DNA from 4 places in the Pullulanibacillus sp. KACC 23026 genome. Region 3 is predicted to be linked to each of the others. Evidence: riboswitches for the same ligand, from Rfam matches in the RefSeq annotation. Region 3 holds a riboswitch; each other region holds the start of a gene.
What was found. A riboswitch is a leader RNA that binds a small molecule or an ion and turns the genes downstream of it on or off. The one in region 3 is predicted to bind S-adenosylmethionine.
Positions count from the first base shown of each region.

Region 1: linked by a shared signal. The riboswitch ahead of PU629_RS01155 (trans-sulfuration enzyme family protein) and the one ahead of metH (methionine synthase) in region 3 are both predicted to bind S-adenosylmethionine.
Region 2: linked by a shared signal. The riboswitch ahead of PU629_RS19095 (methionine ABC transporter ATP-binding protein) and the one ahead of metH (methionine synthase) in region 3 are both predicted to bind S-adenosylmethionine.
Region 4: linked by a shared signal. The riboswitch ahead of PU629_RS05185 (homoserine dehydrogenase) and the one ahead of metH (methionine synthase) in region 3 are both predicted to bind S-adenosylmethionine.

Region 1 is NZ_CP119107.1:242,569-246,783, forward strand. It holds gene cobA (uroporphyrinogen-III C-methyltransferase) at 1-461, shown strand, start outside; gene PU629_RS01140 (sirohydrochlorin chelatase) at 463-1,215, shown strand; gene PU629_RS01145 (precorrin-2 dehydrogenase/sirohydrochlorin ferrochelatase family protein) at 1,212-1,835, shown strand; gene PU629_RS01150 (hypothetical protein) at 1,899-2,045, shown strand; SAM riboswitch class I at 2,186-2,298, shown strand; gene PU629_RS01155 (trans-sulfuration enzyme family protein) at 2,457-3,614, shown strand; gene PU629_RS01160 (aminotransferase class I/II-fold pyridoxal phosphate-dependent enzyme) at 3,611-4,215, shown strand, end outside.
Region 2 is NZ_CP119107.1:4,121,774-4,125,988, reverse strand. It holds gene PU629_RS19110 (glycoside hydrolase family 13 protein) at 1-717, shown strand, start outside; gene PU629_RS19105 (hypothetical protein) at 863-1,027, opposite strand; gene PU629_RS19100 (hypothetical protein) at 1,077-1,436, opposite strand; SAM riboswitch class I at 2,306-2,411, shown strand; gene PU629_RS19095 (methionine ABC transporter ATP-binding protein) at 2,495-3,532, shown strand; gene PU629_RS19090 (methionine ABC transporter permease) at 3,522-4,184, shown strand.
Region 3 is NZ_CP119107.1:1,828,959-1,833,173, reverse strand. It holds gene metH (methionine synthase) at 1-2,499, opposite strand, end outside; SAM riboswitch class I at 2,753-2,864, opposite strand; gene PU629_RS08525 (YfhD family protein) at 3,011-3,208, opposite strand; gene PU629_RS08520 (HD domain-containing protein) at 3,382-4,005, opposite strand.
Region 4 is NZ_CP119107.1:1,187,124-1,191,338, forward strand. It holds gene PU629_RS05175 (anti-sigma factor domain-containing protein) at 1-553, shown strand, start outside; gene PU629_RS05180 (hypothetical protein) at 694-1,047, shown strand; SAM riboswitch class I at 1,246-1,354, shown strand; gene PU629_RS05185 (homoserine dehydrogenase) at 1,541-2,572, shown strand; gene PU629_RS22550 (YuzK family famiily protein) at 2,842-2,985, shown strand; gene PU629_RS05190 (hypothetical protein) at 3,890-4,090, opposite strand.

The DNA.
Region 1 (4,215 bases), 1.6 Mb from region 3:
CTCAGTATGGTATTCCGTTTGAAATTGTGCCAGGTGTGACGTCGGGCTCAGCTGCTGCCGCTTATGCAGGGATACCGCTGACTCACCGAGAATACAGCGGTTCTGTTGCCTTTATAACCGGTCATGAAAAAGCCGGGGAAGTGGATGAAAGCAAGTGGAAAACCTTGGCTAATGGGATCGATACTTTGGCCATCTATATGGGGGTACGGGAGCTGCCCAAAATTGTAGCGAACTTGGTGAAGCATGGAAAAGCCGCTGCAACTCCGATCGCTCTAATTGAATGGGGAACGACATCCAAACAGCGAACGGTCACCGGCACGCTTGAAACCATTGTGAGGCAGGCGGCAGAAGCCAAGATACAAAACCCAACGATGATTGTTATAGGTGAGGTTGTATCTTTACGAGAACAAATTCAGTGGTTCGATTCTCTTCTTAACAAACGGGTTCAGGAGGTCCTGTAATATGCAAGCCGTTCTCTATATCAGTCATGGAACCCGGGTAAAGAGAGGGGTCGATCAGGCTGTCACTTTTATCCAGTCTTGTATCGAGCACGTTCCTGTCCAGATCCAAGAGATTTGCTTCCTCGAATTAGTCAATCCTTCTATTAAAAAGGGAATTGAGAGATGTATTAAGCGCGGGGCTACCGATATATTGATTCAGCCCGTGCTTCTTTTAGCGGCGGGACATGTCAAGCAAGATATTCCAAGAGAAATAGCCGCGATCAGCAAAGATTACCCTGAAATTCGCTTTCACTTTGGTGATCCATTTGGTTGTGATTCTAAGATTATTGATATTCTATCTGACCGAATCTATGAAAAAGGGACTCCAGTCTTGGGGAATTCTGCCGTTTTGCTTGTTGGAAGAGGAAGCTCAGATCCAGATATTCAGGAGGCGTTTAAGGACATTAGTCAGCGCCTATGGGAGAAAGAAGCGATGCCTGTCAGTACTTGTTTTCTAGCAGCTTGTGAGCCTCTCCTTGGCACAGGTCTGAAGAATGCCAAAACCTCTCCCTTTAAGCAAATCTTTGTGATTCCCTATCTCATGTTTACGGGTCTTTTAATGAGGGAGATGGAGGAGGCCATTGAGGCGCTTCAATCTCCTGACCAAACCTTTTATCTTTGCCGGCCTCTTGGTTCTCATAAGAATCTGAGAACAGTCTTGGTGGACCGGGTTATGGAAGGTTTAAATTTAGAAGAGGTTGAAGAAGTAGGATGAGCGGGTATCCAATTGTTTTAGATATTAAAGGGAGAACAGCCCTCATCATAGGCGGCGGCCAAGTGGCTTTTCGAAAGATGGAAAACTTAGTCAGAGGGGAAGCAAGAGTGACGGTCATCAGTCCAAATCTTCACCCTTCATTTAAGGGGTATCTGGAAAGAGGAGAGATGACCTGGATTAAGAGGGACTATGAGGAGGGGGATGAAGAGACCGCTTTTATTGTCATTGCGGCAACTGATGACAAGGCGTTAAATGCAATCATTGCGAAGCGTGTCTCAGATCATCAGCTTCTAAATGTGGTCAGTCAGCCGAGCCTCGGGAATTTTTCCTCACCTGCTCTTGTTACGAGAGGTAAACTGACGATTGCCATTGCTACAGAAGGGGCAAGTCCATTGCTTACCAAAAGAATCAAGCAAGAGCTGGAAGAACGCTTTGAACCGGAATTTGACAAGTATGTGGATTTCCTCGGTCAGTGCCGAGCTCTAATAAAGAACGACCAACTTAAGGAGCAGGAAAAACACCTTTTGCTCAGCGCCTTGCTTGAGCCCATCTATCACTCCGAGGGAGAGCAAAAAAAAGTTCTTGATGATTATGAAGGTTTTAAAGCTAACTATCTATAAGGGCGCAGACTTTTCGATTAATTAGAGGAGTCGGCCTTTTTTACGTTCAAAGAGTAATGCCCGTTGGTACTATCGCGCTTTCCTGTTATTTTAGCAGACGAGTACAAAGCAACGATTATTTTTAAGATTAACGGCTTATTAATGGTGGTTTTGGCTGTTCTATTAATCGCTTGTTCAAAGAGGTCAGACGGTATGATTAGTGTGGTTTAAACAAGAGGATGACCTGTTCGGTTAATCTTTTTTTAGTGATAAAGAATGGTTGACAGCACAGATGTTATCGGAGTAAAGTAATAATTATAATTCCCGTCTGAAAAAGGGGAGTTTGTCCTCTTTAAAAAATTTAATACCTTCTCTTATCAAGAGTAGGCTGAGGGACTGGCCCGATGACGCCCGGCAACCGAAAAAAGGATTTTCCTTTTTCACGGTGCTAACTCCAGCAGAAAATTTTTCTGACAGATGAGGAACTTAACTTCTAGTTTTTAAGATTAGGTCTTTCTCGGTTGGAGAAGGACCTTTTTATTATTTTTAGAGGGCTGAATCTTTGCTTTTGTTTAATCTAAATATTTTTAAAAATAAAAAGGTTTTTTCAATCATTATGCAACATTTGGAGGATGGATAGGGATGAAATTAGAGACAAAATTGGTTCAATCAGGGAATCGGAGGGATCCGCAGACTGGAGCTGTTGTTCTTCCAATCTATCATTCGACAACGTACTCGCATCCGGCTCTCGGGACAAGCACGGGTTTTGACTACTCGAGATTGGATAATCCAACCCGCCGAGCTTTAGAAGAAACCGTCGCTTCTTTAGAAGGGGGTGCGACAGGGCTCGCCTTTGCGTCAGGCATGGCAGCGATTGCTTGTATATGTCAGTTGTTCAAGCCTGGTGACCACATTATCTCAAGTGATGATCTTTATGGCGGTACTTATCGTTTGTTTGAACAGGTTGTTAAACCCTATGGAGTCGACTTTACGTTTGTAGATACAAGGGAACAGTCAGCAATTGCCGAAGCCATTCGCCCAGAGACGAAAGCGATTTTTATTGAGACTCCGAGTAATCCTACAATGAAGATTTGTGATATTCAGGCATGTGTGGCTCTAGCTAAAAAACACGGAATATTAGTTATAGTTGATAATACCTTTTTGACACCTTATTTTCAGCGCCCATTAGAGCTAGGTGCCGACCTGGTTATTCATTCGGGTACCAAATATCTTGGCGGCCATAATGATGTTCTAAGCGGGATCTTGGTCGCAAAGGATGAGGAATTAGGAAAAAGTCTTCAATTCTATCAAAATTCACAAGGGGCTGTTCTTGGTCCGCAAGACAGCTGGTTAATGCTTCGCGGTCTTAAGACGTTAGCGCTAAGAATGGAAGCACATGAGACGAATACAAGACGTGTTGCTGAATGGCTACAGGATCACCCCATTATTAAGAAGGTCTATTATCCGGGGCTAAAGGATCATCCAGGACGTGCCATTCAAGAGAAGCAATCAACGGGGTATGGCGGGATGATTTCCTTTGATGTGGAGAATGCGGAGCTTGTCCCTCACATTTTGAAAGAGTTAAAAGTCATCACCTTTGCCGAGAGTTTGGGTGGTGTTGAATCGCTCATGACGTATCCTGCTGTGCAAACACATGCGGATATTCCAAAAGAGATCCGTGATGCGATTGGCGTGACCGATACACTTCTCCGATTCTCAGTAGGGATCGAACATATTGAGGACATTTTATCTGACCTGGATCAAGCCTTTAATAAAGCGAAGGGGAGCGTGAAACGATGAAGTTTGAAACGTTAAACCTACATACGGGAGTTGAGGTTGATGGGCAAACGGGAGCGGCAAGTGTTCCTATTTACCAAGCCTCAACCTTTCATCAGTTTGACTGGGATCAACCTCCTGAATTTGATTATGCCCGATCTGGAAATCCAACGAGACAGGCGTTAGAAAAAATCATCGCTGAACTGGAGGGGGGAAAGGCTGGCTTTGCATTTGCATCGGGAATGGCCGCAATCACGAGTGTCTTTTTAACCCTTGAAGCGGGAAGTCATGTGGTGGCCTGCGAGGATATTTATGGGGGGGCATTCAGAGCCCTTTCGCAAATTTTTCCTAGACTAGGGATTACAACTACCTTTGTTGACCTTACCGATCTCTCTCAACTAGAGAAAGCGGTCCGTCCAGAGACGAAAGCGATTTATATTGAAACCCCTTCTAATCCACAGCTTCGGGTTATTGACTTAAAAGCAGTGGCTCAATTTGCCAAAGAAAAAGGTCTATTGTCCATTGTGGATAATACCTTTATGTCACCTTATTTGCAGAACCCCCATGCCCTTGGCTGGGATGTTGTGATTCACTCTGCAACCAAGTTTATTGGCGGCCATTCTGA
Region 2 (4,215 bases), 2.3 Mb from region 3:
AACTCCCAGTTTTTGAACAATCATGATCATACAAGACAGGTGACACGCTATGGAAATGACCAAGCCTATCGCAAGGAGTCAGCCAAGCTATTCGCGACAATGATTCATACACTTCCAGGCATTCCTTATATTTATCAAGGTGAAGAAATAGGAATGACGGGTGTTCGTTTCAACTCCATTGAAGATTACCAAGATATTGCCATGAAGAATAAATACAAAGAAGAAGTGGACAAAGGAAGAGACCCAAACGAAGTGCTGGATAGCTTAATTTTGTTAAGCCGAGACAACTCTCGCACTCCCATCCAATGGGATGATTCAGCCAATGCCGGATTTACGACCGGTCAACCATGGATTAAGGTAAATCCAAACTATAAAGAGATAAATGTAAAAGAGTCATTAGAAGATCCAGATTCTGTCTTTTATTACTATAAACGTCTCATAAAAATGAGAAAAGAGAATCCGGTCATGGTATATGGCGATTATAACGACCTGTCAGTGGGAGATGAGCATCTCTACGTGTATACTCGCAAATGGGAGGATTCGCTGTGGTTGATCATTCTTAATCATTCGGATCACTCCACAGTTTTTAAATTGGATTCGGTTCTCGACGAAACCAACAAGCAGCTTAAATTAGCAAATTACTCTGATGTCACCGAAAAAGAAAGTATTCAATTTACCACCCTTCGCCCTCATGAAGCCAGGATTTATCAATTATAGGAATAAATAAGTTTGAGGAAAGGTATCCTTTCATAAAATAGTATTCCAGACGCTAAGGTTTAAGCATTTGGTTTCATCTAATTAGTTGGATAATCACTGAATAAGTTTATATATCGACTTAAAAAGCATGAGCGGCTATTGCTGCTCATGCTTCATGACTAAGTCGAGTCTCCTGAAGATACAACGCCAGTTCCATTTCAGCTGCCCCTAAATGATCAATAGCTCTGTCAACGTGTCCTGGCTCCGCATAGTTGAAATCTTGTTGAGCAAGTTCTAAACGTTGCACCAACAAGTGGAGCTGCTCATCCATAAGATGACCTCCTATAGGATATTCCGTAAGAAACATCGACTCAGCAGTATTAGTCTCCGTGTTTTAATATAGAATTATGAATGTGGAAACATATATTTTCAACCCCCATAATTTGCCCTGGTAGAAAACCCGAGAAGGTTGGGTGGAAATCTAGAAGGTCGATGGGAAATCCGAGAAGGTTTGCCAAAAATCTAAGAAGGTCAGCCAAAGATCCAAGAAGGTCGGCTAAAAATGCTAGAAGGTCAGCCAAAGATCCAAGAAGGTCGAACAAAAATCCGAGAACATCCGCGAAACATCCAAGAAGGTCAATGTGCCCACTTTCAAATTGAGAAAGAGCCGAGAAGGTCGGCAAAAAATCTAAGAAGGTCGACCAAACATGCCAGAAGGTCAGCCAAAAATCTGAGAACATCCCCAAAAAATCCAAGAAGGTCAATGTGCCCACATTCAAATTGAGAAAGATCCGAGAAGGTCGGCAAAAAATCTAAGAAGGTCGACCAAACATGCCAGAAGGTCAGCCAAAAATCTGAGAACATCCCCAAAAAATCCAAGAAGGTCAATGTGCCCACATTCAAATTGAGAAAGAGCCGAGAAGGTCGGCAAAAAATCTAAGAAGGTCGACCAAACATGCCAGAAGGTCAGCCAAAAATCTGAGAACATCCCCAAAAAATCCAAGAAGGTCAATGTGCCCACATTCAAATTGAGAAAGATCCGAGAAGGTTGGCGAAAAATCTAAGAAGGTCGACCAAACATGCCAGAAGGTCGGCCAAAAATCCGAGAACATCCCCAAAAAATCCAAGAAGGTCAATGTTGCCCACTTTCAATATGAGAAAGATCCGAGAAGGTTGGCGAAAAATCTAAGAAGGTCAGCCAAAGATCTGAGAAGGTCGAACAAAAATCCGAGAACATCCGCGAAACATCCAAGAAGGTCAATGTGCCCACATTCAAATTGAGAAAAATCCAAGAAGGTTTGCCAAAAATCTAAGAAGGTCGACCAAACATGCCAGAAGGTCAGCCAAAAATCCGAGAACATCCCCAAAAAAACCAAGAAGGCCAATGTTTCTCACTATCAATTTGAGAAAGATCCTAGAACCTCCTCCAAAGTCCCAGAAACCATCCGAAAATACCACAAGCTCAGCCAAACTCAAAAAAATATTTCATTGCTATTAAAGGAATGATAGCGCTGTCGGTTTGCTTTCTCTCATTTTTCTGATTGACACTCTGGGGTATATCTTTTAATATTGAGAATGTTCGATTCGAACTATTGATAATTTCATATAACACTTATCCAGAGAGACTGAGGGACAGGCCCGATGACGTCCAGCAACCTTCCAAAGGGAAAGGTGCTACTTCCTGCAGAATTATTTTTCATTCTGAAAGATAAGGTACGATACATGTAAACCTCTTTCATTTTGAATGAAAGAGGTTTTTTGATGTGAAAAATAGGTTGAGAGATAGGAGGTCAAACCGGTGCTCATTCTTAAAGATGTACACAAAGTTTACGGTAAAAGTAAATCGAAGACGGTCACTGCTTTAAAAGGCATTAATCTTGAAGTCAAGAAAGGCGAGATCTTTGGCGTCATTGGATTCAGTGGGGCGGGTAAAAGTACTTTGATTCGCTGTGTGAATCTTCTTGAACGTCCGACTTCTGGACAGGTTCTTATTGAAGGGGTGGACATTCAATCTCTATCGCCTAAAGAACTGAGAAAAGAGCGGAAAAAGATTGGGATGATTTTTCAGCAATTTAATTTGCTTCAAGCAAAAACCGTTTTCGGAAATGTGGCGATGCCGCTCGTGCTGGAGGGCAGACCCAAGAAGGAAATCGAAGCAAAGGTTATGGAGCTTTTATCGTTTGTTGGCTTAGAAGATAAAGCCCATCAGTATCCTGAACAGCTGTCTGGAGGACAAAAGCAACGGGTGGGAATTGCTCGTGCTTTGGCAACAGATCCCCATATTCTGTTGTGTGATGAGGCGACATCTGCTCTTGATCCTGATACGACAAGATCTGTTTTAGAACTATTAAAACGTGTGAGAGATGAATTGGGCATTACGATTTTAATGATCACTCATGAAATGAATGTCATCCGTGATACTTGTGATAAAGTGGCGGTCATTGAAGGTGGCGTGATCGTGGAGCAAGGCTCTGTCCTTGATGTCTTTTCTGATCCGCAAACTGATATTGCGAAAAATTTTGTGCGCACGGTATTGAATGATAGTATTCCAGATTCCATCAAACGGGGATTCATTGAAAACCAAACAAATGACCATTTTCTTTATCGCATTATCTTTAAAGGAAATTCAACGAGTGAACCGCTACTTTCAACCGTTGCTAAGAAATTTGACGTCCATGTCAGCGTCATTCATGGCATGGTAACCGAGCTCCAAGGAACCCCTTTTGGTAATTTAATTGTTGATTTTATTGGTAATGAAGATGAAGTCAAAAAGACGATTCAGTTTATCAAAAGCCAAGAGGTTAACATTAAGGAGGTTGATCTAAATGGCATTTGATTGGTCTTGGTTTTGGCCGGAATTGCTTCAGTCTGTCGAGCAAACACTCTACATGGTTGTCGTGGCATTTCTTATTTCTATCCTAATTGGAATTCCGCTTGGTGTGATTCTCGTCATCACAAGAGAAGAAGGTATCCTAGAGAATAAAGTGGTTTATACCATTTTAAATATAATTATTAATATTTTTAGATCCATTCCTTTTATTATTCTAGTGGTAGCAATCATTCCTTTTACACGTCTTATCGTTCATACTTCGATTGGGACAACTGCTGCGATTGTTCCACTGGTGCTGTTTACGGCGCCATACATTGGCCGACTTGTTGAGAACTCCTTGTTGGAAATTGATAAAGGGGTCATTGAGCTCGCGCAATCAATGGGGGCAACACCTTGGCAAATTATCTGGCGTTTTCTTTTACCAGAGGCGCTCGGTTCGATCATCCTTTCTTTGACAATTGCCTCGATCGGACTTATCGGAGCATCAGCCATGGCCGGTGCTGTCGGTGGCGGCGGTCTTGGGAACTTAGCGATTACTTATGGGTACCAGCAATTTAAAACCCAAGCGATGGTTATTACGGTCATTTTACTTGTCGTATTCGTTTGGCTTATTCAAGCACTAGGAAATTATTTATCAAAGAAAATTAGGAGAAAATAATCCTTACTGGTTAACATAGACATTTTCTTAC
Region 3 (4,215 bases):
GACGAGACGGTTTGCAAAATCAAGACCTTCCATGGCATCCTTCGCGAACATGACAGGAGGCTCATACTGCGGCTTAATTTTGGTGTACGTGAACTTTTTCGTAAGAGCCGCCCCGCCGACTAGCAGCGGGGCCTTCACGCCTGCTTTTTGTAAATCGTCTGCTGTTACGACCATTTGCTGGGCAGATTTGACGAGAAGACCCGACAGGCCGATCATATCAGGTTCGTGTTCACGATAAGCTTGAATAAGCTGTTCGGGGGGAACCTTAATTCCCAAATTAATGACCTCAAAGCCGTTGTTCGTTAAAATGATCTCCACTAAATTTTTGCCAATATCATGGACATCCCCTTTGACCGTTGCAAGAAGGATCTTTCCCTTATTGGCCGTTTCCGTTTTCTCCATAAAGGGTTCAAGATGAGCAACAGCGGCTTTCATAACCTCCGCGCTTTGAAGCACTTCTGCAACAATCAATTCATTTAAATTAAACAAGCGTCCGACTTCCGTCATGCCGTCCATTAACGGACCATTAATAATGTCCAACGGCTTTGATTGTTTCAGAGCCTCATTCAAATCGTCAATCAAGCCCTGCTTAGTCCCTTCCACTACATATTGAGCGAGCCGCTCATTTAAAGGTAACTGTGGACGATTCTCTGGCGCAACTGGCTTTTTCTTGCGATAAAAGGCCGTGAATTCCTGAACAAGTTCATCTGTCGTCTTAAAAAGGAGATTCTGGGCCAGCTCACGTTCTTCCTTAGAAATCGAGGCATAACGCTCTAGCTTTTCTGTGTTGACAATCGCGTAGCCTAACCCCGCCTTTGTGCACTCATATAAAAAGACGGAGTTCAGCACCTCACGTCCTGCAGGAGGAAGACCGAAAGAAACATTGCTTATTCCCAAAATGGTCGGGCACTCCGGAAAGTGCTCTTTTAATAAACGGATGCCTTCAACGGTTTCAAGTGCGGAGCCAATGTACTTGGCGTCACCCGTTCCAACGGGGAAGGTCAGTGGATCAAAAATAAGATCCGATCGCTCAAGACCATATTTATTAACAAGGAGGTCAACTGATCGTTTGGCCACCTCGAGTTTCCGTTCACGAGTTACGGCCATCCCTTCTTCATCGATCGTTCCGACAACTAGAGCGGCCCCATATTTTTTCGCTAATCTCGCAAACCGAGCAAGCCGCTCTTCCCCGTCTTCTAGATTCGTAGAGTTGATGATCGCTTTTCCTTGGGATTGCTTTAGTCCGAGCTCAACCACCTGAGCATCCGTTGAGTCGATCATGAGCGGAACCTTGACCTTTCGAACGACTTTAGAAAGAAAAGCTTCCATGTCTTCGTTTTCCTCGCGATCAGGGTCTGCCAGGCAAATATCAATGACATGAGCTCCCGACTTCACTTGATCTCTTGCAATCTCTGAAGCTGCTTCATAGTCGCCTTCTTGGATTAACCGCTTAAATTTTCGCGAGCCAATGACATTCGTCCGTTCACCCACCATTATCGGGCGATTATCCTCTTCCAAAAACAAAGAGGTCAGGCCTGATACGGCATGGGAATGGACAGCCGGAAGCGTTCGAGGCGCTTTCCCAGCGACTGCTTGTCGAAGCTCAGCAATATGATCAGGCGTCGTGCCGCAGCAACCGCCGACCACATTCAACCAGCCCTGTTCCGCAAAGTCGGCCATCTTTTTCGCAAAACTAACCGGTGTTTCGTGATAGTGTCCTTCCTCATCTGGAAGACCTGCATTCGGATAACAACTGACGCCGGATTGGGCCAATTCGCTTAGAGTCCGAATATGGTCGCGCATGAATTCAGGGCCTGTTGCGCAGTTCAAGCCGACTGATAAAGGCTTAAGGTGCTCCACGGATAGATAAAACGCATCAATCGTTTGCCCGGCAAGCGTCGTTCCCATCGGCTCGATTGTTCCTGAGATCATCACAGGCAGCTCTTTTCCTAACTCCTCAAAAGCTTGGCGGATTCCAAGACTGGCTGCTTTTACATTTAAAAGATCCTGTGACGTTTCCAAAAGAAGGACATCTGCACCGCCTTCAATCAAACCTCGAGCCTGGATTTTATAAGATTCAGAGAGTTCTTCGAAGGTCGCTCCTCCCGTGACCGACAAACTTTTGGTCGTAGGTCCCATCGCCCCTGCCACATAACGTCTCCACTTACTCGTGGAGTAGGCGTCCGCCGCCTTTCTAGCTAATTCAGCCGCTTTTCTCGAAATCTCTTCCGCTCGTTCTGCCACTTCGTATTCCGCTAACACAAGCGGTGTCGAACCAAAAGTATTGGTCGAAATAATATCCGCACCCGCTTCTAGATAGTCGCGATGTATCGCCTCAATGACATCAGGACGAGTAAGATTCAAATATTCATTGCAGCCATCTAACTCAGGGCCGCCAAAATCAGCCTCCGATAATTGTTTTTGTTGAAGAAGCGTTCCCATTCCACCATCTAAAAGAAGAATGCGCTGTTTCATCGCCTGCTGTAAAGTTGTATCCATTGCGTGCTCCTTTCGTAACCTAGACTGACATATCATGTTATGTGCCTCTTCGCTAAATGCATGGCAGGAAGAATCGACTTATGAGAGTTTGAGCTGGAATAGCCATTTTTTTCAAAAATATCACCGTTCAGCTTTGTCATCATGTCCGCAGCGGCTCATTCATACCGACTATGATTTTTCCATTAATCGTTTCCCAAACAATAAAAAGAGCCTTTCTGTCAGCAGAAAGACCCTTGGTTAGTTATAATTGGGGCTCTCATCTGCCAGAACACACGTCTGCTGGAGTTAGCACCGTGAAAAAAGCACACTTTTTTCCGGTTGCCGGGCTTCATCGGGCCAGTCCCTCCACCTGCTCTTGATAAGAGAACATATTCAATTCATGTCAGTTAATCGTCTTGATTTTTATATAATTCAAAATTTACATGTGTTTTATCTGATTGTCAATGGGTTTTTTCAACTTTGATCTAATATTAGAAAAGCTTTGAGAGCGGTTGCCCTCAAAGCTTTGACTTTAGTGCTTCTCTTTTTTTCGTTCCACTTCTGTTGGAGAATAGCCTTGCCGCGCCTTTAAATCGTACACCTCATCCAGCTCTCTAGCCAATTCAAGCTCTTCCCCTTGATCATACGGGCGTTTTAATTGTTTCGGCGTTTGAGGCAATGTGGTTGAATTCCCATCACGATTTACACGCGTTTTATGCTGGCGGCCCATTTATCTCAAACTCCTTCCTAATAGATCGAAAATGAGAAACACACTCCATGTTTTAAATGGAGACCCTTTTAGCTTGTTCCCTCAGTCAGGATCTATTCAAAAAAGCCTCCCATGGCGCGTTTTGACGCCGCCAACACTAGCGGATTGACAGTTGGAGCCTCCATTCTAGGGGTTCAGCCCAGTTCATTATCCAATTGATCAAGATAATGGTTCATAAATTCAAGTCGTGACTGGGCCATTCCTTTAGCTGCCTCTGTATGCATCGCATCACCTAACCGAAGAAGTTTTTGATAAAAATGATCAACGGCATACCCTTTACCGTCTAGCCCGCGGTCTTTAGAAAAAGGATCCTTCTCTTGATAAAAGGGTCTTTTCATAGCCGCACTTGTTGCAAAACAACGCGCAATCCCTATCGCGCCCATCGCATCTAAGCGATCCGCATCCTGCACAATTTTTTCTTCGATCGTCTTTGGAACTATTCCTTTTGAAAAAGAATGATGACGAATACAGGTGAGGACTGCCTCCCTTTTTTCGATAGGAAATTGATGGGTCTCAAGTAATTCTCCAGCAAGTTCTGCACACAAATCGCCGGATCGTGAGGAAAAAGGGTGGTCCTTTGGCAAATTAATCAATTCATGAAGAAGAATAGCCGTCAGAACCACCTCTTCATCCGCTTCCAATTCCTTTTCTAATATCGCTTGTCCATTTTTAAATACTCGCTTAACATGCAGGACGTCATGAGCCGGATCCGCTGACGAAAGTTGCTCAGCTATTTCTATGTAAGGTTCAAAATACACGGTCAAACCCTCCCCTTTATTTATTTTGTTGTGAAGGACCCTGCTCACTTGTTTTCGCGTTCGGCCGTAAGCAGTTTTTCAAACGCTGCCTACTCATGTCATCACCTATTACCCCTTCGGCACCATTTCTCAGGGGGGGGGAGTCGTTTTTTTGCGCACCATTGCTCGGGCGGTGGCGGCCTCCGTTTTCGTGGGGAAGCTTGGCTTACC
Region 4 (4,215 bases), 640 kb from region 3:
TAAAAAAGTGAATAAGGTAGATCCAACTGTTACGGTCAAAAAAGCTAAAACGATGTCTGTGAAGGATTTATATACTTATACGCATGAGTCAACTAAGAAAACCACGCCGAAACAGGTGCCTTCTCCCCAAGGACAGGACAACCGAGTGATTTCTCCAGCGAATAAAGGACAACTCAAAAAGCAGACGAATGATCTAACAAAAGCCCCGTCACTGTCTTCACCGCGAGCATTGAAGAAGGGAAATGGAAAAGCGGGTGCTTCAGAGGCTAAAGGAAAAGGGGGAGAGAACAACGCTCAGAACAAAAATAAGACTAAGAATAAAGTCTCTCCTCAACCCCCTTCTCCAAAAGCAAATAAGCCTTCAAAAAAAAATGAGAAAAATAAAGCCGTTCATCCCCCCATTAAAAAGGATGAAGTCTTCAAGAATAGCTTTAAAAAAAATGATCGGAATAGCAAAAACAGAACACCAAAACAGCCGGTTCATAGGACAAATCTCCATCATCATTTTAACAAAGAGATGCATGGACCCCAATTTATGAAAACGTATAGGTGAAAAAGGATTCGAATAGTCATGATGTTGGATAGACGTATCATTCAAAGTCTGTCACAATAAAATGAAAAGACCATGCAAACTATTTGTGAGAACATTAATCGCTGATCTGCAGGCCTAATAAAGAGTTGGGGGATTTGTCAATGATTATGGAAGAGGTACAACAGTTTATCGAGGCTTTGGAAGGGAAGACATCGTTATATCCGTTGTATGCTAAGAAATCTCTTACGATAGAATTTGTGGTTCAACAAAATCGAATCTGGATGGTTATTTCAAACAAGAGGCACGAGATTTTAAAAGAAGAACCTTCAGCCAAAGCATCAATTGTGGTCACCGCTCAAAATGAGGCGAGTTTAGAGAAAATATTAAGAGGCGAACAGCCCCTTTTGCAATTATGTTCCGAAGGCGTTGTTCAAGTTGAAGGGGCGTTTAATGATCAATTAACCCTTGAATCCATTCTGATACTTGGAAGCAGTCATTCTTATCTCGTTGTCTAATGTTAGGAAGGAATCGGCCATGATGATTTTCAAAAATAAGCCTTTTCTCCCCGGAAAATTGTCTTGCTCCCTAATGATTCCTTCAACCAAATCGAGCACCTAAAATTATCACTTAAGTCTGTTATCAGACTGTTGACAAAAATTATAAGATGTTGTTAATATTATAAATAATAATTAATTTACAATTTCATAGTGTGTTTCTTATCCAGAGAGGTGGAGGGACTGGCCCGATGAAACCCGGCAACCTCCGATCAAGTTGATCGGAAAAGGTGCCAATTCCTGCAAGCATACGCTTGAGCGATAAGGATTTATAACTATTATAAACCCCTGTCGACCCAGGGGTTTTATTAGTGTCTGTTAGTATTAAATGAGTTTAAAGAAAAAGGATCGCCCAATTTCACTCTGAAATTTAATATAACATTCCAATATGGACCCTTATTTCAAATAAAACATGATAGAACTTGCAGTGTTTAGTATGAGAAGGGATGGTTATATGGCAATTAATATTTGTCTTTTAGGATTCGGTACGGTCGGCTCTAGCGTCTACAACCTGATTCAAACTCGAAAAGAGGCGCTTCGTGAATTACTTGGCGATGACTTATCGATTACCCATTTAGTCATTAAGGACACAGGGCAAAAACGAGATATTGATGAATCGGTCCAACTGTCTATTGATTTTTTATCAGCGATCAAGTCAGGGACCATTGATCTTGTTATTGAAGCCATCGTAGGGGTGGAGCCCGCATTTACATATATTAAGAGCGCTTTAGAACACGGAATTCCAGTTATAACAGCAAATAAGGAGATGTTTGCCGAAAGAGGCGTCGTCTTAAGGCAGCTGGCAAAGGAAAATCAGACCGTGATTGGTTATGAAGCAACCGTTGCAGGTGGAATCCCAATTATTAGAACTATCACGGATTTGTTGCATGTGAACAAAGTATCGCGAATTGAAGGGATCTTAAACGGAACATCCAATTTTATCTTGACGGATATGCGCAGTCATCTGCATTCCTTTAAAAAATCATTGAAAGCCGCTCAGGACCTTGGTTATGCAGAGGCGGACCCCACAAGCGATATAAAGGGGTATGATGCTTTTTATAAATTGATGATTCTTTGCCAGGATGTTTTTGGGAAGCAGCCAAATCGGGAAGAGGTCACGCGAATCGGCATTGAGGGCCTGACAAGTGAGGACTTGCACGAAGCGGCAAAAAAGGGCGGGCGTATGAAGCTAGTAGCTGAGGCTTTTATCGATGACTCAGGACGGATTCACGCCTCCATTACACCCAAATTTATCGATAAAAGTCATCCTTTGTACGGTGTTGAAGGTGTTGAGAATGCGGTGACCGTCCACACAGATTTGTTAGGGGCGTTAACTTTAAAAGGACCAGGTGCAGGAGGCATGCCGACTGCAAGTGCGATTCTTGAAGATATTACGCGCATTAGCTTACAAATGCCTTTGAAATCTAAACGCCTTCAAAAGATTAAGCAAGTCCAACAGGCCGCCGAGGCGGAGGTTTCTCTGTAGCCACTGATAGTTCTGGAACCTTCCGAGCACACGTTTAGGCTTACGGCCGGCCCGTTTTGTGAATCATGCCTTAAAAGCTAGGAATAGGGAGCAATTGTATTCAATCTCTCTATATTTAATGGTCATCCCATGTGAGCATTGTCAGAATGATCATACCCTTTCAAATCAGAATTGTTACCCGTAAGATCGGGGTGCTAAAATGGTTATGGTTAAACAAATGAAAGGGATGATTCATTATTAACACCATTCACGTGACCTACACGAATGAAATGGAAAAAGCCTTGTATCAAACCCACGGTATTAATTATTCGGAGTATGAACGGAGTCTTGAAAAACGGCTTGAGGTTGAAAGAGCTCGAGAAGAAGAGTATTTAAAGAGTAAGACCCTTGCTGTTCATCCAGCTTATAAATAGAAAAAATAGAGAAAAAGGCGTCATGTGGCGCTAAATACAAATTGGATGGCTTTTTAAGCCATCCAATTGATTTTTTTAAGGGGGGGTGGAGATGTAGTTATGTCACCACTCGCCTGGGTTGAGCCTCATACTGGCAGTCGTTACACTGTGGTTGATTAGGCGTAACGAGAATACGCTATCCTCCGTGAAATGGGCCAGAGTGCTGAAATAAAGGACTGACGTTATGCCTAATTCGGTTGAGCGTAACGAGGATTCGCTATCCGCCGCGAATCCGGCCGGAATGCCGAAATAAGGGACAGACGTTACGCCTATTTTGATTGAGCGTAACGAGAATACGCAATCCTCCGGGAATCGGGCTGAATTGCCGAAATAAAGAAATGCCGTTACGCCTATTTTGATTGAGCGTAACGAGAATACGCAATCCTCCGGGAATCGGGCCGGAATGCCGAAATAAAGAAATGCCGTTACGCCTATTTTGATTGAGCGTAACGAGGATACACTATCCTCCAGGAATCGGGCTGAATTGCCGAAATAAAGAAATGCCGTTACGCCTATTTCGTTTGAGCGTAACGAGGATACACTATCCTCCAGGAATCGGGCTGAATTGCCGAAATAAAGAAATGCCGTTACGCCTATTTCGTTTGAGCGTAACGAGGATTCGCTATCCGCCGCGAATCGGGTCGGAATGCCGAAATAACGGATTGCCGTTACGCCTATTTTGATTGAGCGTAACGAGGATACACAATCCCCCGTGAAATGGGCCGGAATGCCGAAATAAAGAAATGCCGTTACGCCTATTTTGATTGAGCGTAACGAGAATACGCTATCCGCCTCGAAATGGGACGGAATGCCGAAATAAGGGACTGAGGTTACGCCTATTTCAGTTGAGCGTAACGAGACTACGCTATCCCGTCGCTAATCGGGCTGGGATGCCGAAATAACGGATTGACGTTACGCCTATTTCGATTGAGCGTAACGAGACTACGCTATCCGCCTCGAAATGGGACGGAATGCCGAAATAAGGGACTGAGGTTACGCCTATTTGGGTTGAGCGTAACGAGAATACGCTATCCGCCACCGAATAGGAGATTAGGCGAATGGCCATCAATCCTAGCCATCTAATTGGACTTGTTCTGAGTGGCGGAATTCGTTGAAATAGCGGAAAATGGCGAGAAATAGTGGGGGATAGCAAGAAACCGCGGGAAATAATGGGGATAGTTCTCCTTTGTT